3 linked regions of the Starkeya sp. ORNL1 genome follow. The protein of the gene in region 3 interacts with the protein of the main gene of each other region in a pairwise test. Links are inferred from orthologs where the notes say so. Each region holds a gene or a part of one and is shown on either strand. Other genes may lie near its edges.

Region 1 (6,113 bases), 980 kb from region 3 along the record:
GCGCGGAGGGCGATTTGACGAGGCCGGCCAGCATGGCGGCTTCCGAGAGCGTCACCTGCCGCGCCGACTTGCCGAAATAGCGCTGCGCCGCGGCCTCGACGCCATAGGCGCCGGCACCGAAATAGACGCGGTTCACATAGAGCTCGACGATCTCGTTCTTCGAATATTTGGCCTCCAGCCACAGCGCCAGGATCACTTCCTGGATCTTGCGGGAGAGGGTGCGCTCCTGGGTCAGGAACAGGTTCTTGGCGAGCTGCTGGGTCAGCGTCGAGCCGCCCTCGCGTAGCCGGCCGGAGGTGAGGTTCACCACCACGGCGCGGGCGAGGCCGAGCAGGTCGATGCCGAAATGGCTGTAGAAGCGCCGGTCCTCGATGGCGATGAAGGCTTGCGGCAGATAAGGCGGGAGCGCCCGCAGCGGCACCGCGGCGCCGCGCATGTCGCCGCGCGCAGCGATGGTCTTGCCGTCCTGGGCCTGGATGATGACGGTCGGCGGGCGCTCGGGGATGGCGAGGTTCTGGATGGCGGGCAGCTGGCTCGCCTCATAGGCGACGAGGCCGGTCAGGCCGATCACGCCCCACAGGCCGAGCACGAAGACCCAATAGAACAGCCGCCTCCAGCCCCGCTTGCGGCGCGGTGCGGTGCGGCTGCGCGCGCGGGGCTTCACGACGGGCAGGGGCAGAGCGGGCGGGAATGGCCTCGATCCTCGGTTCGCTGTCACGGGGCGCCCGCGGCGAGGATCGCGTGTCCGGGCCGCGGATCACCGCTGGCCGATCGTCAGGGCCGAGCCGCAGATCGACGATGGCGCCGGGCGCGCTCAATACCGGCTCGCGCCGACCCTCGCCCTTGCGCCGTCTCATCTATCCCGCTTCCCTCACGCCACCGGCGGTAAACGAACCCTAAATCGGACCGTTTAAAGGGCGGGTTAATGGCGGGATTTTGCGGACGCTGCGTCAGGCCGGCGTCCACTCTCGGTCAGCTCGCCCGGGCGGCCTCGGTGTCGTCATCGGCGTCGAGCACCTGGAGCAGCGCGCGGCGTATCGCGGAGTGGCGCGCCGCGCCGATGATCTTCGCGCCCATCAGGTCGGTGACGTAGAACACGTCGACCGCGCGCTCGCCGAAGGTCGCGACATGCGCCGAGGCGATGTTGAGATTGAGCCGTGACAGCGTCTGCGTCAGCCCATAGAGCAGGCCCGGCCGATCGAGCCCGGACACCTCGACCACGGTGTGGCGGTTCGACCAGGAATTGTTCAGCGTCACTTCCGGTTCGACGGTGAAGGCACGTGGGCGCTTCGGCATCTTCTTCGCCACCACTTCCGGCAGGCTGATTTCGCCGGAGAGCGACTTCTCGATCGAGGCGGAGATGCGCTCGGCGCGGCGGATCTCGTCGGAATCCTGCTCGAAGGCGCGGGTCAGCGCGATGGTGTCGAGCGCGCGGCCGTCGGTGGTCGTGCTGATCTGCGCGTCGACGATGTTGGCCCCGGCCGCCGCGCAGGCCCCGGCGATCACCGCCAGCAGCTTGGGATGATCCGGCGCCAGCACGGTGAGCTCGGTGATGCCGCGCTGGGCGTCGATATTGGTCGCGGTGGCGAGCGCACGGCCGGCCGTTTCCGCCTCGGTGACGAAGCGGGCATGGGCGAGCTTGTGGTCGAGGTCGGCGCGCAGCCAATAGGCCGGGTAGTGCCGCGCCATGTAGCGCTCGACCTCGTCCGGGCTCCAGTCCGGCACCGCGGCGCGGAACTCGGCCTGGGCGCGGGCGACGCGGCGGGCGCGGTCGGTCTCGGAGAACCCTCCGGTGACCACCGGCTCGGTCTCGTAATAGAGCGTGCGCAGCAGCTGGGACTTCCAGTTGTTCCACACTCCCGGGCCGACCGCGCGGATATCGGCGGTGGTGAGGATCAGCAAGAGCTTCATCCGCTCCAGGTTTTGCACCACGGCGCCGAAATTCTCGATGGTCTTGCGGTCGGAGAGGTCGCGCGACTGCGCGATGGTCGACATGGTCAGATGATGCTCGATCAGCCAGGCCACGGTGTCGATGTCGGCGGCATTGAGGCCGAAGCGCGGGCCGAGCCGCCGCGCCACCTTGGCGCCGGCGGTCGAGTGGTCCTCCGGCCGGCCCTTGGCGATGTCGTGCAGGAAGGTCGCGACGTAGAGCAATTGGCGGTTCTTGATCTGCGCCATCAGCTCATTGGCGATGCCATATTCGGGGCGGTCGCCACGCTCGATCTCGGAGAGCACGCCGATCGAGCGGATCAGATGCTCGTCCACCGTGTACGAGTGGTACATGTTGAACTGCATCATCGCGACGACACGGCCGAACTCGGGCACGAAGCGGCCGAGCACGCCGGTCTCGTTCATGCGCCGCAGCACGATCTCCGGTTCGCGCTTCGAGCAGAGTATGTCGACGAACAGCCGGTTCGCCTCGGCATCCTCGCGCACCCGCTGGTCGATCAGCTTGAGCGAACGGGTAGCGAGGCGCATCGCGTCGGGGTGGAAGGCAAGGCCGTGCCGGTCGGCGAGGTGGAATATGCGGATCAGATTGATCGGATCGCGACCGAAGGCGCTGGCATCGGCGACATTGATGCGGTCATTGTCGACGATGAGGTCGTTGGTCTCCTTCAGCGCGCGCCGCGGCGAACGCTTCAGCCGCGCGATCATGCGGTTCAGCCGCGGCACCGGCTTGTCGTGGCGTTCCTCGAGCGCCGCGGAGACGATGGCGGTGAGATCGCCGACATCCTTGGCGACGAGGAAATAGTGCTTCATGAAGCGTTCCACGTCCTTCAGGCCGGGATGCTCGGTATAACCGAGCCGCTCCGCCATCTCGCGCTGCAGGTCGAAGGACAGCCGCTCCTCGGGCTTGCCGGCTAGGAAGTGCAGATGGCAGCGCACCGACCAGAGGAAATCCTCGCAGCGGCGGAAGATCGCCGCCTCCTCGTCGGTGAACATGCCCTTGGCGACCAGTTCCTTCGTCTCGTGGACGCGGTAGACATATTTGGCGATCCAGAACAGCGTGTGCAGGTCGCGCAAGCCGCCCTTGCCGTCCTTGACGTTCGGCTCGACCAGATAGCGCGACTGGCCGGCGCGCTTCAGCCGCTCCTCGCGCTCGGCGAGCTTGGCGGCGACGAACTCCACCGCGGTGCCTTCCACAACGTCGCGGTCGAAGCGCTGCGCCAGCTGGTCGAACAGCGCCTTTTCGCCGAGCAGGAAGCGCGCTTCCAGGAGCCCGGTGCGGATCGTCATGTCGCCGCGCGCCTGGCGGATGCATTCGTCGACCGAGCGGGTGGCGTGGCCGACCTTCAGTCCCATGTCCCACAGCACATAGAGCATCGCCTCGGCGACGCTCTCGCCCCAGGCGGTCTGCTTGTAGGGCAGCAGGAACAATATGTCGGTGTCGGAGCCCGGCGCCATCAGCCCGCGCCCATAGCCGCCGACCGCGACGATCGCCATGCGCTCGGAGGTCGAAGGATTATCCGAGGGATAGAGGAAGCGCACCACCAGCTCATAGACCAGGCGGATGATCTCGTCCTGCAGGCGGGACAGCCGCTCGGCGCAGCGCCGGCCGGAGCCGTCCAGCGTCAGCCACAGCTCGGCCGTGGCATGGCCTTCCGCATAAGCCCGCTTCAGCCGCTTGGCGACTGCGGCGCGCAGTTCGGTTTCGCGGCCTGCCTTGGTGTGGGCGAGCACCGATGTCGCCAGCGCGGTGAGTTCAGCCCGCATGGCCTCGATGTCGAACATGTCCTTGAAGTGGAAATCGGAGCGGCGGCGACGGCGGATTTCGTTCATGGGGCGGCCCGGCTGATTAGTCCTCCGCTTTATCCGATCGGGCCGCTCGCGTCATCGTGCGGCGCGGGAGAGCGGCGGGGTCCCGGCACGAAAAACATGCCCGGCACGAGGCCGGGCATGTCGTTCCAGATCAAACGTGTCGGGCGGATACTACTGCGACGGCGCGCCGCTCGCCGAGCGGGCTTCCGCCATCGTCTTGAACTGCGGCGCGGTGTTCAGCTCTTCCTTGGTCATGGCGACGACGAGCTTCTGGCCGCTGTCGGTCGGCGCCATGGTCAGCGAATCGAAGGATATCGCCACCGCTTTGGCGCCGATGCCGAGGAAGCCGCCGACATCGATCACCGCGGCGACCGCCTTGCCATCCTTCTCGAACAGGATGTCGCTGATATCGCCGAGCTTCTCGTCGTTTGCGGTCACCACGTCGGTGCCGATCAGGTCGGAGCTGAGCATCTGCCCGCCGGCCTGCGCATCAACGAATCTGGGGGTGTTCGGGGCGATGGTGGTGGTCGCCGGCGGCGTCGCCATTTTCTCGGCCGGCGCCGGAGTCAACGGGGGCGTGACCGGATCGGTCGCAGCCGGCGGCGTAGTGTCGGGTGCTGTCGGGCTCTGCGCCAGCGCCACGGCGGGGCTGAGAGCCAGGGCGGCAAGGGCGGTCAAGGTAGCCAGCTTGTTCGTCATCACAAATCTCCCAGTCAAATGTCGATAGCGTCGCGGCCATATGGCCGTCTGCTTCGACAATCGCCCGATAGAAGATTTGGTTCCCCAGTATATGTTCTAGAAATGGATGCTTATGGATAAAAATGCCGCAAGGGAACATAAGCAAGTCAAATATGAGATGCGCGCCGGCATCGAGAATAAATCAAGACGATAATCAATTGATCGTCGAAATATCGGCGACGCACACTGTCATTTCTTCAGTGGCGATGCTGGAATTCAGGCCGCCTACGGCAGACAGGCACCCGCGCGGTGTCGGGCCGTTGCTGCGCGTCCGCGCCTTTTCCCGCTCGCCCTTGATGACGACCGACGTCGCCGTATCGGAAACCGTGCGCACCGACGCCGGCTGCTGGCCGCTGAACGCGACCGGAACCGGCAGGCGGGAGGTCTTTGCCGTACGGTTCACCATTGTCGCCGATGAACTGTCTGCCGGGCTCGCGTGCACGGCAGCCTGCGTCTGCGCGCCCGCAAGCCGGGACGCCGCGATCGCGCTGACCCAGCTCCCGGAGAGCGCGAGCGGCAAAGCGATGACGAGGCCGGTGAGGACGCCGGAAGCGAAGCGGGTGTTCGGAAGGCGAAGCATGATCGTGCCCTCGTCGAGGTCGGCTCATGCCCACGGCACGCACTACGAAGCCCGGCGCAATACACCGCGCCGCCGCAGATCCGCGAGCGTCAAAAAGATTCGGGTGCGCCAGTTGCACGGCGCACCGGCAACAACGCACAAATATTTACGCGGTTCCGGGATATCCACGGCTTGAGCGGGTTCTCGTTGCAAAAGTCGTTCAACTTTTGCGGAACAGGCCCCGGCGGCGTGAGGATCAGCGACCAGGCGAGAGGTGCTGCTCGGGCACGGTGACGCGGCAGACCAGTCCGTCGGGCGCGAATTCGAGGCTGACCTCGCCATCGAGGGCGCGCGAGAGATTCCGCTCGATGACGAGCGAGCCGAAGCCGCGGCCTTCGGGCTTGGCAACCGGCGGGCCGCCGGTCTCCTTCCATTCCAGCCGGATGCCTCCGCCCTTCTCGATCGGCCGGTGCGCCCAGATGATGTCGACATGGCCGCCCGGCACCGACAACGCGCCGAACTTCGCCGCATTGGTCGAGAGTTCATGCAGGGCGAGGCCAAGATTCTGCGCCGCTTCCGGACGCAGCAGGATGTCGGGTCCGGTCACCGACACCTGGCTGTTGTCGCGGTCAAGATGATGGCCGAGCTGCGAGCGCACCATGTCGTTCAGCGAGGCTCCGTGCCAGCTCTCCTGCACCAGCAGGTCGTGGGAGCGGGCAAGCGCCTGCAACCGGGCGCTGAACTGCTCGACGAAATCGTCCGTGGTGCCGGCATGGCGTGCGGTCTGGCGGGCCATCGCCTGGATGACGGCGAGCAGGTTCTTGGAGCGGTGCGTCAGCTCACGCATCAGGAGCCGCAGATGCCGCTCATTCTCCTTGCGCTCGGTGACATCCACCGCTGCCCCGGTGAGGCCGACCGTATGGCCGGCAATGTCGCGCAGCGATTCGATGTGCAGGTCGTACCAGCGCGGGCCGCCTGGCTCGGCGATCTCGACCTCGCCCTTGCGCGGTTCGCTGGTGCTGATCGCCTCGCGCTTGAGCTGGTTGGCGGTAAGCGA
Region 2 (5,714 bases), 3.8 Mb from region 3 along the record:
CGATCCTGCCCGGCGAACACTTCCCGGCGCTCGATCATCCGCCCGTCGGCACGCATCGCCGCGAAATGCACGAGGCCAACCGGCTTCTCCGCGGACCCGCCGCCGGGGCCGGCAATGCCGGTGATGGAGACACCAAGCGAGGTGCCGGCCGCCGCCAGCAGGCCTGCGACCATCTCCCGCGCCGTTTCCGCGCTCACCGCGCCATGCGCCCGCAGCGTTGCCGCCGAGACGCCCAGCACGTCCATCTTGGCAGCGTTGGAATAGGTGACGAAGCCGCGATCGAGCACATCCGAGGAGCCGGCGATGTCGGTCAGTGCGCCGGCGACGAGGCCGCCGGTGCATGATTCGGCCGTGGCGACGGTCAGTCCGCGCTCGCGGCAGAGGTCGAGCACGCGCGTCGCTTCCAGAAAGATCGCATCGGCCCGCTCGTCCATACCAGTCGCCTCGGTTCTAATCGGTCCACGGCAGTCTGACGGTCGCGCTCGCCAGTGCGGCGATGCCCTCGCGGCGGCCGGTAAAGCCCAGCCGTTCGCTTGTTGTCGCCTTGACGCTGACGCGGGCGAGGGGGATTTCGGCGATCTCCGCGATCTTCGTACGCATCGCCTCGCGATGGGGCCCGACCTTCGGCGCCTCGCAGATGACCGTGGCGTCGAGATGGGCGATGCGCCCGCCCGCAGCCCGCACCAGCGACGCCGCATGGGCCAGGAACCGGTCCGAGGAAGCGCCCTTCCATTCCGGATCGGAGGGCGGGAAATGATGGCCGATATCGGCGGCGCCAATGGTGCCGAGCAGCGCATCGGTGAGCGCATGGAGCACCACGTCGGCATCGGAATGTCCCGACAGTCCAAAGCCATGCGGAATGGCGATGCCGCCCAGCATGACATGGTCGCCCTCGCCGAAGGCGTGGACATCGAAGCCGGTCGCGGTGCGGATATCGGCGAGGGCGAGAGCCGCCTCGCGCTCGGCGCGCACGAAATCCTCTGCGGTCGTCAGCTTCACGTTCGACACCTCGCCCGGAAAGGTCGCGACCCTGTGCCCCGCAGCCTCCGCCACCGCCGCGTCGTCGGTGAGATGGTCGATGCCGGCTGCGGCGCGATGGGCCTCGAGAATGAGATCATAGCGAAAGGATTGTGGCGTCTGTACCGTGCGGAGTTGTGCACGATCCGGGCCCGACGCGGAGAAACCGTCGCGATCGACGATCTTCACCGTGTCGGTCAGCGCCAGCGCCGGCACTGCTGCGCCGTGTTCGGCTGCCGCCGCGACGGCGCGGGCGATGAGTTCGTCCGAGGCGAAGGGCCGGGCGGCGTCATGGATCAGCACCAGATCCGGCGGATCGGCGGCAAGGGCCTCCAGCCCGGCACGAACCGAGGCCTGCCGCGTTGCTCCGCCGGTCACCGGCGCGGCGATTCGCGCGATTCCGGCCATTGCCGTGGCGCAGGGGACAGCATCGTCGGCGTGGATGACCGGCAGCACATAGCGGATGGCGGGATTGCCGGCAAAGCGCGCCAGCGTGCGGCGCAGCACCATCTCGCCGCCAATGGTACGGAATTGCTTGGGCGGGCCTTCGCCAGCCCGCTGCCCGCGCCCCGCCGCCACTACGATCACGTCCGTCCGCATGCCTTGCTGCCTCAAAGCGCTGTTCGTTCCTGCATAGGCAAGTGCTTGCCTGCATCAGCAAGCGCTTGCCCGCATCAGCGGGTGCTTGCCGTGCGCGTCGGTTTAGCGCAAAAGCGGGTCTGGTATGCAACTTTTGCCTTTGCCTCATCAGGAGGCTTGCTGCCGCGAGGATGCTGGCTATTATGTAGGCATCCGGGCTCTGGCCCATTTGTTGTGCATCGTGTGATTAGCGCTTGATCCCTGCCGCTTCCGACAATTCCCGCATGAAGATCGGTTCGCTCGCGATTCCGAATGCGGTGTTCCTCGCGCCCATGGCCGGGATCACCGATGCCCCGTTCCGGCGCATGGCGCTGCGCTACGGCGCCGGCCTCGTGGTGTCGGAGATGGTCGCGTCCGACGCACTCGCCATGGGACATGCCGAGACCGTGCTGCGCACCGAAGGCAGCGGGCTCGCCATCCATGCGGTGCAGCTCGCCGGCAATCGCCCGCAGCTGATGGCCGAGGCCGCCCGCATCGCCGAAGGGGCAGGGGCGGCGCTGATCGACATCAATATGGGCTGCCCGGCCAAGCGCGTGACCACCGGCCTTGCCGGTTCGGCGCTGCTGCGCGATCTCGATCTGGCGACCGAGATCATCGAATCGGTGGTCGGCGCCACCAGCCTGCCGGTGACGCTGAAGACCCGGCTCGGCTGGGATGACGCGGCCCTGGTAGCGCCCGAGCTTGCCCGCCGCGCCGAGGCGATCGGGGTCAGGCTCATCACAATCCATGGCCGCACCCGCTGCCAATTCTATACCGGCTGCGCCGACTGGAGCGCGATTGGCCAGGTGAAACATGCGGTTGGCATTCCGGTGATGGCGAATGGCGATCTCACCACCTTCGCCGACGCGCGCGCCATGCTCGATGCCTCCGGCGCCGACGGCGTGATGATCGGCCGTGGTGCGCAGGGCCGGCCATGGTTCCCTGGGCAGGTCGCCGCGCTGCTCGGCACCGGCCGCGCCTTCGCCGACCCCGCCATGGAAGAACAGCGCGACGTGCTGCTGGAGCTCTATGAGGGCTGGCTCGGCCATTATGGCCGCGAACTCGGCTGCCGCACCGCGCGCAAGCACATCGGCTGGGCGTTGGAAGCCGCCGCCGCGAGCGCCGGCCGCGACGCCGAATTCGTCAAGCACTGGCGCGCCGCCCTGTTGCGGCTGGACCAGCCACGACACGTAGAGGCGGGCATCCGCGCCGCCTTCGACGACCTGAATTGGAGAGCCGCGGCATGAAGTCTCAGCCAACGGGACGTCTCGCCCAGGCGGCCGGCACAGTGATGTCCGACGCCGCCATGAATGCCCTGCCGCACCCGGTGGTGACGGTGAATGCCGACGACCGCATCGTCGATGCCAATGTTGCCGCCGAGGGCTTCTTCGAAGGCAGCCTCGCCGTGCTGGCGCGGCATCGGCTGCACGAATTCGTGCCGTTCGGCAGCCCGCTGCTGTCACTGATCGAGCAGGTGCGCGGGCGCGGCGCTGCGGTGAATGAATATCGCGTCGATCTCGGCACGCCGCGCAATGGCGGCGAGCGCATCGTCGACATCCATGTCGCGCCGCTCTCCGAATATCCCGGCCATGTGGTGGTGATGCTCCAGGAGCGCACCATCGCCGACAAGATGGACCGTCAGCTCACTCATCGCGGCGCGGCGCGCTCGGTCACCGCGCTCGCCTCCATGCTTGCGCACGAGATCAAGAACCCGCTGTCCGGCATTCGTGGCGCGGCGCAGCTGCTGGAGCTGAACGCCAGCGACGACGACCGCTCGCTGACCCGGCTCATCACCGACGAGGCCGACCGCATCGTGAAGCTGGTCGATCGCATGGAGGTGTTCTCCGACGAGCGCCCGATCGAGCGCGAGCCGGTCAATATCCACGCCGTGCTCGAGCATGTGCGCACGCTGGCCTCCTCAGGCTTCGCCCGGCACGTCCGCTTCGTCGAGGAGTACGACCCCTCGCTGCCGCCGGTGCTGGCGAATCGCGACCAATTGGTCCAGGTATTCCTGAATTTGGTGAAGAACGCCGCCGAAGCCATTGGAGATACTTCGGATGGCGAGATCCTGCTGACCACCGCCTTCCGTCCCGGCGTGCGGCTCACCGTGCCCGGCACCACGACGCGGGTCAGCCTGCCGCTGGAATTCTGCGTGCGCGACAACGGCCCCGGCGTGCCGGAAGACCTGATGCCGCATCTGTTCGACCCGTTCGTGACCACCAAGCCGACCGGCACCGGCCTCGGCCTAGCATTGGTCGCCAAGATCGTCGGCGACCATGGCGGCATCATCGAGTGCGACAGCCAGCCCCGCCGGACTACCTTCCGAGTCCTCATGCCCATGTATCGCGGCCTTGCCGCCGCCGAGAGTTGAGAGCCGCCATGCCGACGGGAAGCATACTTGTTGCCGACGACGACGCGGCGATCCGTACCGTGCTGAACCAGGCGCTGTCCCGCGCCGGTTATGAAGTCCGTTCCTGCGGCAATGCCGCGACGCTGTGGCGCTGGGTGAGCCAGGGCGACGGCGACCTCGTCATCACCGACGTGGTGATGCCGGACGAGAACGCCTTCGACCTGCTGCCGCGCATCAAGAAGGTGCGGCCCGACCTGCCGGTCATCGTGATGAGCGCGCAGAACACCTTCATGACCGCGATCCGCGCTTCCGAGCGCGGTGCCTATGAATATCTGCCCAAGCCCTTCGACCTGAAGGAGCTGATCGCCATTGTCGGCCGCGCGCTCTCCGAGCCGAAGAAGCCGGAATCGGCGCTGAAGAACGTCGAGGACGTCGACTCCATACCGCTGGTCGGCCGCTCGCCGGCGATGCAGGACATCTACCGCGTCCTCGCCCGGCTGATGCAGACTGATCTCACCGTGATGATCGCCGGCGAGAGCGGCACCGGCAAGGAACTGGTGGCGCGCGCGCTCCACGATTACGGCAAGCGGCGCAACGGGCCGTTCGTCGCCATCAACATGGCGGCGATCCCGCGCGACCTCATCGAATCCGAGCTGTTCGGCCATGAGAAGGGGGCCTTCACCGGCGCGAATGCCCGCTCCGCCGGCCGCTTCGAGCAGGCCGAAAGCGGCACGCTGTTCCTCGACGAGATCGGCGACATGCCGATGGAGGCGCAGACCCGCCTGTTACGCGTGCTCCAGCAGGGCGAATACACCACCGTCGGCGGGCGCACCGCGATCAAGACTGACGTGCGTATCGTCGCCGCCACCAACAAGGATCTGCGCATCCTGATCCAGCAGGGCCTGTTCCGCGAGGATCTGTTCTTCCGGCTGAACGTCGTGCCGCTGCGGCTGCCGCCGCTGCGCGAGCGCACCGAGGACGTGCCGGACCTGGTGCGCCACTTCTTTCTGCAGGCCGAGCGCGAGGGCTTGCCGCGCAAGCAGATCGATGCCGCCGCGCTCGATCGGCTTAAGCGCTATCGCTGGCCCGGCAATGTGCGCGAGCTGGAGAACCTGATTCGCCGTCTGTCCGCGCTCTATCCGCAGGAGATCATCACCGCCTCAATCATCGAGGCGGAGCTGTCGACGCCGATTTCGACCGCCGCGCCGGAAGAAAGTGGCGGCGACGAGACGCTGGCCTCCTCGGTGGAGCGCCACCTCAACACTTATTTCGGCGGCTTCGGCGAGACGCTGCCACCGCCCGGGCTCTATCACCGCATCCTCAAGGACGTCGAGTATCCGTTGCTTTCCGCGGCTTTGGCGGCCACGCGCGGCAACCAGATCAAGGCGGCGGAACTGCTCGGCCTCAATCGCAACACGCTGCGCAAGAAGATCCGGGATCTCGACATCCAGATAATCCGCACCAGTCGCTAAAGCCGGTCGTCGCCGCAGGGGCGTCACGCCGGGACGGGCTGCATGCCGTCTTTGGGTTTATGTGACGGAAATCGTGGCCTTCCACGGAATAATTCCGGTGGGGGGCGACAATGTCACATTTTTGCACCAGTGTCGTCCCAGTGCATCATGTCCCGCGGGATGGTGCGAGTCCCGGGCGGCTGATGGTGGTGAATGACCGACACGAAGACGCCGGAACTCGATACACGCGACGCTCCGGATTTCGGCGGGGCGGGGTT
Region 3 (5,579 bases):
CAAAGGCTTCCATGAAGGCGGCATCGCCGGCGCAGAAACCGCAGCGCAGGCCCGGCAGGCTGGAGCGCTTCGACAGCGAGTTGAAGGCGACGACCTTGGCATAATCCGGCCCGGCGACTTCGAGGATGCCGGTGGGCGCTTCCTCGCCCAGCCAAATCTCCGAATAGCACTCGTCGGACAGCACCATCACATCGTGCGCGCGGGCGATTGTCACCAGGCGGGCGAGATAGTCCCTCGGGGCGATAGTGCCCTGCGGATTGGCCGGCGAGGCGAGATAGATCGCCACCGTCCGGTTCAGCAGTTCCGGGGTCAGAGCGTCGAGGTCCGGCAGCCAGCCGCCGCCTTCGGGAAGCGGCAGCGGCACGCTCTCGCAGCCGGCGGCCTCGGCGCCGGCGCCATAGGCGGCATAGAACGGGTTCGGCAGCAGCACCCGGGGTGCCTTCTGCTTCTCGGGCGAAGCCAGCCTCCGGGCGAGGATGGCGGCCGAGAACAGGCCTTCGCGCGAACCGTTCAGCACCAGCACCTCGCGCTCGGGATCGAGCGGGCGCGGCAGCGTATAGCGGCGCGCGCTCCAGTCGGCGGCGGCCTTGCGGAAAGAAGGCAGGCCCTTGCCGGCGGGATAGCGGCCGAAGCCGGAAAGATTGGCGGCGAGCACCTCGCCGACGAAGCCCGGCATGGCGTGCTGCGGCTCGCCGACGGCAAGGCTGAGCGCCGGCTTGCCGGGCGCGATATCGGCCAGCAGCTCGGCGAGGCGGACGAAAGGCGAGCGCGCCGCCGGCCCCGCATCCACGACGGGCGGGCGGTCTATGCTGTTGGCGGGCACGGCCTTGGTCTCACTCAACGCGACGCTCACACGCTTTTATTGGCCCGGCGACCTTAACCAACCGGGGTAAAGGCGCCCTTAACCATGGCCGGCATGGGAACGGCGCAGGGCGGCGGAACCAAGGCGATCAGGATCGTGTCCACAGGACGCTTGTCCGAAGCCCCTTTCCCCAATGCCGTCATCCCGGCCGGAGCCCGCAGGGCGGAGAGCCGGGATCGCGTGAAGTCCCGCGCAACACCTTCCTGCGATCCCGGATATGGCCTTGCGGCCGTTCCGGGATGACGAATAGTGGCCGAAAACAAAAGGCCCCGGTCTTGCGACCGGGGCCATGGGCCTGGCAGCGGCGCGCGACGCGCCGCGGCCCGGGAGGATCTCAGGAGTGGTAGGCCCGCTCGCCGTGATCGGTGATGTCGAGGCCTTCGCGCTCGCGCTCCACCGACGGACGCAGTCCGACGATGATGTCGACGATCTTGTAGAGGATCGCCGAGCCGACGCCCGACCACACCAGGGTGATGAGCACGGCCTTGACCTGCGCCGTCACCTGGGTGGTCATGTCGTAGGCCGCAACCGCGCCGGCGACATAGTCATAGATGCCGGTGCCGCCGAGGTTGGGATCAACCAGGATGCCGGTGCCGATGGCGCCGAAGATGCCGCCCACGCAGTGCACGCCGAACACGTCGAGCGCATCGTCATAGCCCAGCGCATTCTTGATGCTGGTGCAGAAGATGAAGCAGACGACGCTGACGCCGAGGCCGAGGATCAGCGAGCCCATGATGCCCGCAAAGCCGGCCGCCGGGGTGACGGCGACGAGGCCCGCGACGGCACCGGAGACCACGCCGAGCATGCTCGGCTTGCCCTTGACGATCCACTCGACGAACATCCACGACAGCGCCGCGGCGCAGGTCGCGATGAAGGTGTTCATCATGGCGAGCACGGTGAGCGGAGCGGCTTCGAGGTTCGAGCCGGCATTGAAGCCGAACCAGCCGACCCACAGCAGGGAGGCGCCGATCATGGTCATGGTCAGCGAGTGGGGCGGCATCAGTTCCTTGCCGTAGCCGGTGCGCTTGCCGACCAGCAGGGCGCCGACGAGACCGGCGATACCGGCATTGATGTGCACCACGGTGCCGCCGGCGAAGTCGATGGCGCCGAGCGAGAAGATGTAGCCGGTATCCGACAGCACCGCGTCGAGGGCGCTCTGGGCGGCCTGCTTGGCGGCCGGGTCGGTGGCGGCGGCAAGGGCCTTGGCAGCGGCGTCAACCGCGTCCGGTCCGGCCCAGTACCACACCATGTGGGCCATCGGGAAATAGATGAAGGTGACCCAGAGCGGCACGAACAGCACCACCGCGGAGAACTTCACGCGCTCGGCGAAGGCGCCGACGATCAGCGCCGGGGTGATCATGGCGAAGGTCATCTGGAAGGCGATGAACACCAGCTCCGGAATGGCGACGCCGACCGAGAAGGTCGCGCCCAGCGATTCCAGGCCGACGCCGTGCAGGAACGCCTTGGAGAAGCCGCCGACGAAGGGCGAACCACCGGTAAAGGCCAGGGAGTAGCCGTAGAGCACCCAGATGATGCCGACGATGCTAACGGTGTAGAACACCTGCATCAGCACCGAGAGCATGTTCTTGCCGCGCACCAGACCGCCATAGAACAGCGCAAGGCCAGGAACCGACATCATCAGCACGAGGATGGTGGAAACCATCATCCAGGTCGTGTCGCCCTTGTTGATGGTCGGCCCGGGGGCCGCGGCCGGCGCCGCCACCGCGGCGTCCTGGGCGTGGGCGGCGGCTGCCACCAGCGCCACTGCCGCCAGCACGGGAAGCCCCGCGCTTATCCATTTCTTCATCGTCATGAGTTGAATGCTCCGTCGCAATCTGGATGTCGGATCAATGGCGCTGGTTCAGAGGGCGTCGACGTCGGTCTCGCCGGTGCGGATGCGCACCGCCTGGTCGATGGCGTAGACGAAGATCTTGCCGTCGCCGATCTGGCCGGTCTTGGCCGAGGCGGTGATCGCCTCGATGACCTTTGCAACCTGATCGGAAGCCACGGCCACCTCGATCTTGAGCTTCGGCAGGAAGCTCACGGCATATTCGGCGCCGCGATAGATCTCGGTGTGCCCTTTCTGCCGGCCATATCCCTTGACCTCGGTAACGGTCAGTCCGTGCACCCCAATGCCGGTGAGCGCATCCCGGACTTCCTCAAGCTTGAAGGGCTTGATGATAGCCATGACGATTTTCATGGGTTCCTGTCCCCGCTTGCCCCGAGCCGAAATACGCCGGCCAGGGGTGTTTCATGTCGGACTCGGCCAGGCGGGTTTTTGGAGACCCTTCGGACAAGCCGGCACCGAGGAATTCAAGTCGCGTGCCAAGCGAGGGAAATGAAGCGTTTCCAGTGGTTCGCAGGCCGTATCAACCAGCCGGCCGTGGGCGCTTTGCCACAAACCGGCCACATCGCAGCGATCGACGCTGCTTAATTATTCATCGCCACAACGAACAGGCGAATCGGCAAGATTATAAAATGATCAATCGCCTATTTACTAGGCAAAACCGCAACCGGGCGTATCAGCCCTTCCTGCGCCACCGACGCGACGAGGCGCCCGCCCCGGTCATAGATCAGCCCACGCGCCAGCCCGCGCGCGCCGCCGGCAAACGGACTGTCCTGGGCATAGAGCAGCCAGTCATCGACGCGGAACGGTCGATGCAGCCACAACGCGTGGTCGAGGCTCGCGCCCTGAATGTTGTCGCCGAGCACGCTGTTGCCGTGCGTGACCAGCGCGGTCTCCAGCAGCGTCATGTCGGAGGTGTAGGCCAGTACCGCCCGATGCAGCCCCGGATCGTCGGGCAGTTCGCCCGCGGCTCGGAACCAGACATACTGCACCGGCTCGCGCGGCGGCGTGCCGGTGTAGTGGCCGAGGCTCACCGGCCGCAACTCCACCGGGCGCGGGCGCGTCCAATAGGTCCTCACCCGTTCGGGCAGCTTGGCGAGCATCTCCTGCGGCAGGTCCGCGACGCTCGTCAGCGCTTCCGGCGGGGGCACCCCCTCGGGCAGCGGCAGCTGGTGCTCGAAGCCGTCCTCGCGCTTGTGGAAGGAGGCGGACATCACGAAGATCGGCCGGCCGTGCTGGATCGCCACCACCCGCCGCGTGGTGAAGCTGCGGCCGTCGCGCACCCGCTCGGTCTCATAGATGATCGGCACCTGCGGATCGCCGGGCAGGATGAAATAGGCGTGCAGGGAATGGGCGTCGATGTCCTCCACCGTGCGCTGCGCCGCCACCAGCGCCTGCGCCAGCACCTGCCCGCCGAACACCCGCCCGACATGGGTGCGCCAATTGGTCGGCGCGTTGCGGGCGCGGAACAGATTGGTGTCCAGCGTCTCGAGATCGAGCAGGCTGACGAGTTCGGCAAGGGTGGACATGCGCGCTCCGGGAACTAGCCCGGCCATAGCCTGGCTATAGCCGCGCTTCCATTTTGCTTGGATGTTGCTACGGCATATGGTGCGGCCCGGACAATGGTACGAAGAGACATTCTGCCATGCAGAAAGAATTAGAGCGGCAGGATGTGGCGATCGCCGGCGGCGGCCTTGCCGGGCTGACGCTGGCGCTGGCCTTGCGCCACGGCCTCGGTGCGGACGCCCGCATCCTCGTCGCCGACCCGACCCTCGGCCGGACCGCAGGCGCCGACGACATGCGTGCCCATGATCTGCGCGCCTCCGCCATCGCCGCCGGCGCCCGGCGCCTCCTGGAGGCGCTCGGCGTGTGGGAGCGGATCGCCGGCGAGGCCCAGCCGATGCGCGCCATGGAGATCACCGACAGCAAGGTCGGTGATGCCGCGCGCCCGGTCTTCCTCGCCTTCGATGGCGATGTCGCACCGGGCGAGGCCTTCGCCCATATGGTGCCGAACGCTTTGCTGCAGGACGCGCTGACGGATGCCGCCCGCGCCAAAGGCATCACGCTGCATCCTGCGGGGATCGCCGATTTCACGTCGAAAGACGCCGGCATCGCGCTCACCACGGTCGACGGGGTGAAGCTTGCGGCCAGCCTGCTCTGCGCCTGCGACGGCGCCCGCTCCAGGCTGCGCGAGCGCGCCGGCATCGGCACCGTCGGCTGGACCTATCGCCAGTCCGCCATCGTCTGCACCGTCGGCCACGAGCGCGACCATGAAGGCAAGGCGGTGGAGCATTTCCTGCCCGCCGGTCCCTTCGCCTTGCTGCCCTTGACCGGCCGGCGCACCTCGATCGTCTGGACCGAGACCACCGAGACCGCAGGGCAAATGCTCGCTCTGCCGCCGGCCTTCTTCCATGACGAACTGGAACGCCGGTTCGGCCTCCAGCTCGGCACGATCACCGTGCTCGACAAACCCCGCGCCTTCCCGCTCGGCTTCCAGATGGCCCGGCGCTTCATCGCCGACCGGCTGGCGCTGGTGGGGGATGCCGCGCACGCCATCCACCCGATCGCCGGCCAGGGGCTGAACATGGGGCTGCGCGACGTCGCCGCGCTTGCGGAGGCGGTGACCGACGCCGCCCGGCTCGGCCTCGATATTGGCGGGCCGGACGTGCTGGAGCGCTACCAGCGCTGGCGGCGCTTCGACACGCTGGCCATGGGGGTGGCGACCGACGGGCTGAACCGGCTGTTCTCCAACCGCTCCGACGTGCTGCGTCTCGCCCGCGATGTCGGGCTCGGGCTGGTGGAGCGGCTACCGCGCCTGAAGGACGCCTTCATCCGCGACGCCGCCGGCCTCACGGGCGCGGTGCCCAAGCT

Evidence for each region. The genes of interacting proteins can lie anywhere in the genome.
Region 1: the proteins of G3545_RS21325 (region 3) and G3545_RS16705 interact in binary tests that used the Escherichia coli proteins (3 or more experiments, as listed by UniProt). The link is inferred for Starkeya sp. ORNL1 from one-to-one orthologs.
Region 2: the proteins of G3545_RS21325 (region 3) and G3545_RS03525 interact in binary tests that used the Escherichia coli proteins (3 or more experiments, as listed by UniProt). The link is inferred for Starkeya sp. ORNL1 from one-to-one orthologs.

What each region holds. Positions count from the first base shown.
Region 1 is NZ_CP048834.1:3,507,544-3,513,656, reverse strand. What follows is about bases 773-4,171. They hold G3545_RS16705 ([protein-PII] uridylyltransferase), read right to left. Parts: upstream 3,781-4,171; coding sequence 973-3,780; downstream 773-972. Other genes in these bases: G3545_RS16700 (PRC-barrel domain-containing protein), read right to left, coding at 3,931-4,171. Outside these bases: more of G3545_RS16700, read right to left, coding at 4,172-4,458; G3545_RS16695 (hypothetical protein), read right to left, coding at 4,652-5,077; G3545_RS16690 (HWE histidine kinase domain-containing protein), read right to left, coding at 5,313-6,113.
Region 2 is NZ_CP048834.1:721,540-727,253, reverse strand. Bases 1,943-4,942 are described here. They hold G3545_RS03525 (nitrogen regulation protein NR(II)), read left to right. Parts: upstream 1,943-2,878; coding sequence 2,879-4,006; downstream 4,007-4,942. Other genes in these bases: ntrC (nitrogen regulation protein NR(I)), read left to right, coding at 4,015-4,942; dusB (tRNA dihydrouridine synthase DusB), read left to right, coding at 1,943-2,882. Also shown: G3545_RS03540 (nicotinamide-nucleotide amidohydrolase family protein), read right to left, coding at 1-434; G3545_RS03535 (bifunctional 2-C-methyl-D-erythritol 4-phosphate cytidylyltransferase/2-C-methyl-D-erythritol 2,4-cyclodiphosphate synthase), read right to left, coding at 451-1,617; more of dusB, read left to right, coding at 1,881-1,942; more of ntrC, read left to right, coding at 4,943-5,457; G3545_RS03515 (PAS domain-containing sensor histidine kinase), read left to right, coding at 5,650-5,714.
Region 3 is NZ_CP048834.1:4,484,639-4,490,217, reverse strand. Bases 1,394-4,258 are described here. They hold G3545_RS21325 (P-II family nitrogen regulator), read right to left. Parts: upstream 3,063-4,258; coding sequence 2,724-3,062; downstream 1,394-2,723. Other genes in these bases: tesB (acyl-CoA thioesterase II), read right to left, coding at 3,353-4,237; G3545_RS21330 (ammonium transporter), read right to left, coding at 1,394-2,675. Outside these bases: G3545_RS21335 (aminotransferase class I/II-fold pyridoxal phosphate-dependent enzyme), read right to left, coding at 1-823; more of G3545_RS21330, read right to left, coding at 1,197-1,393; G3545_RS21315 (ubiquinone biosynthesis hydroxylase), read left to right, coding at 4,354-5,579. UniProt on the Escherichia coli protein: Involved in the regulation of nitrogen metabolism. Regulates the activity of its targets by protein-protein interaction in response to the nitrogen status of the cell.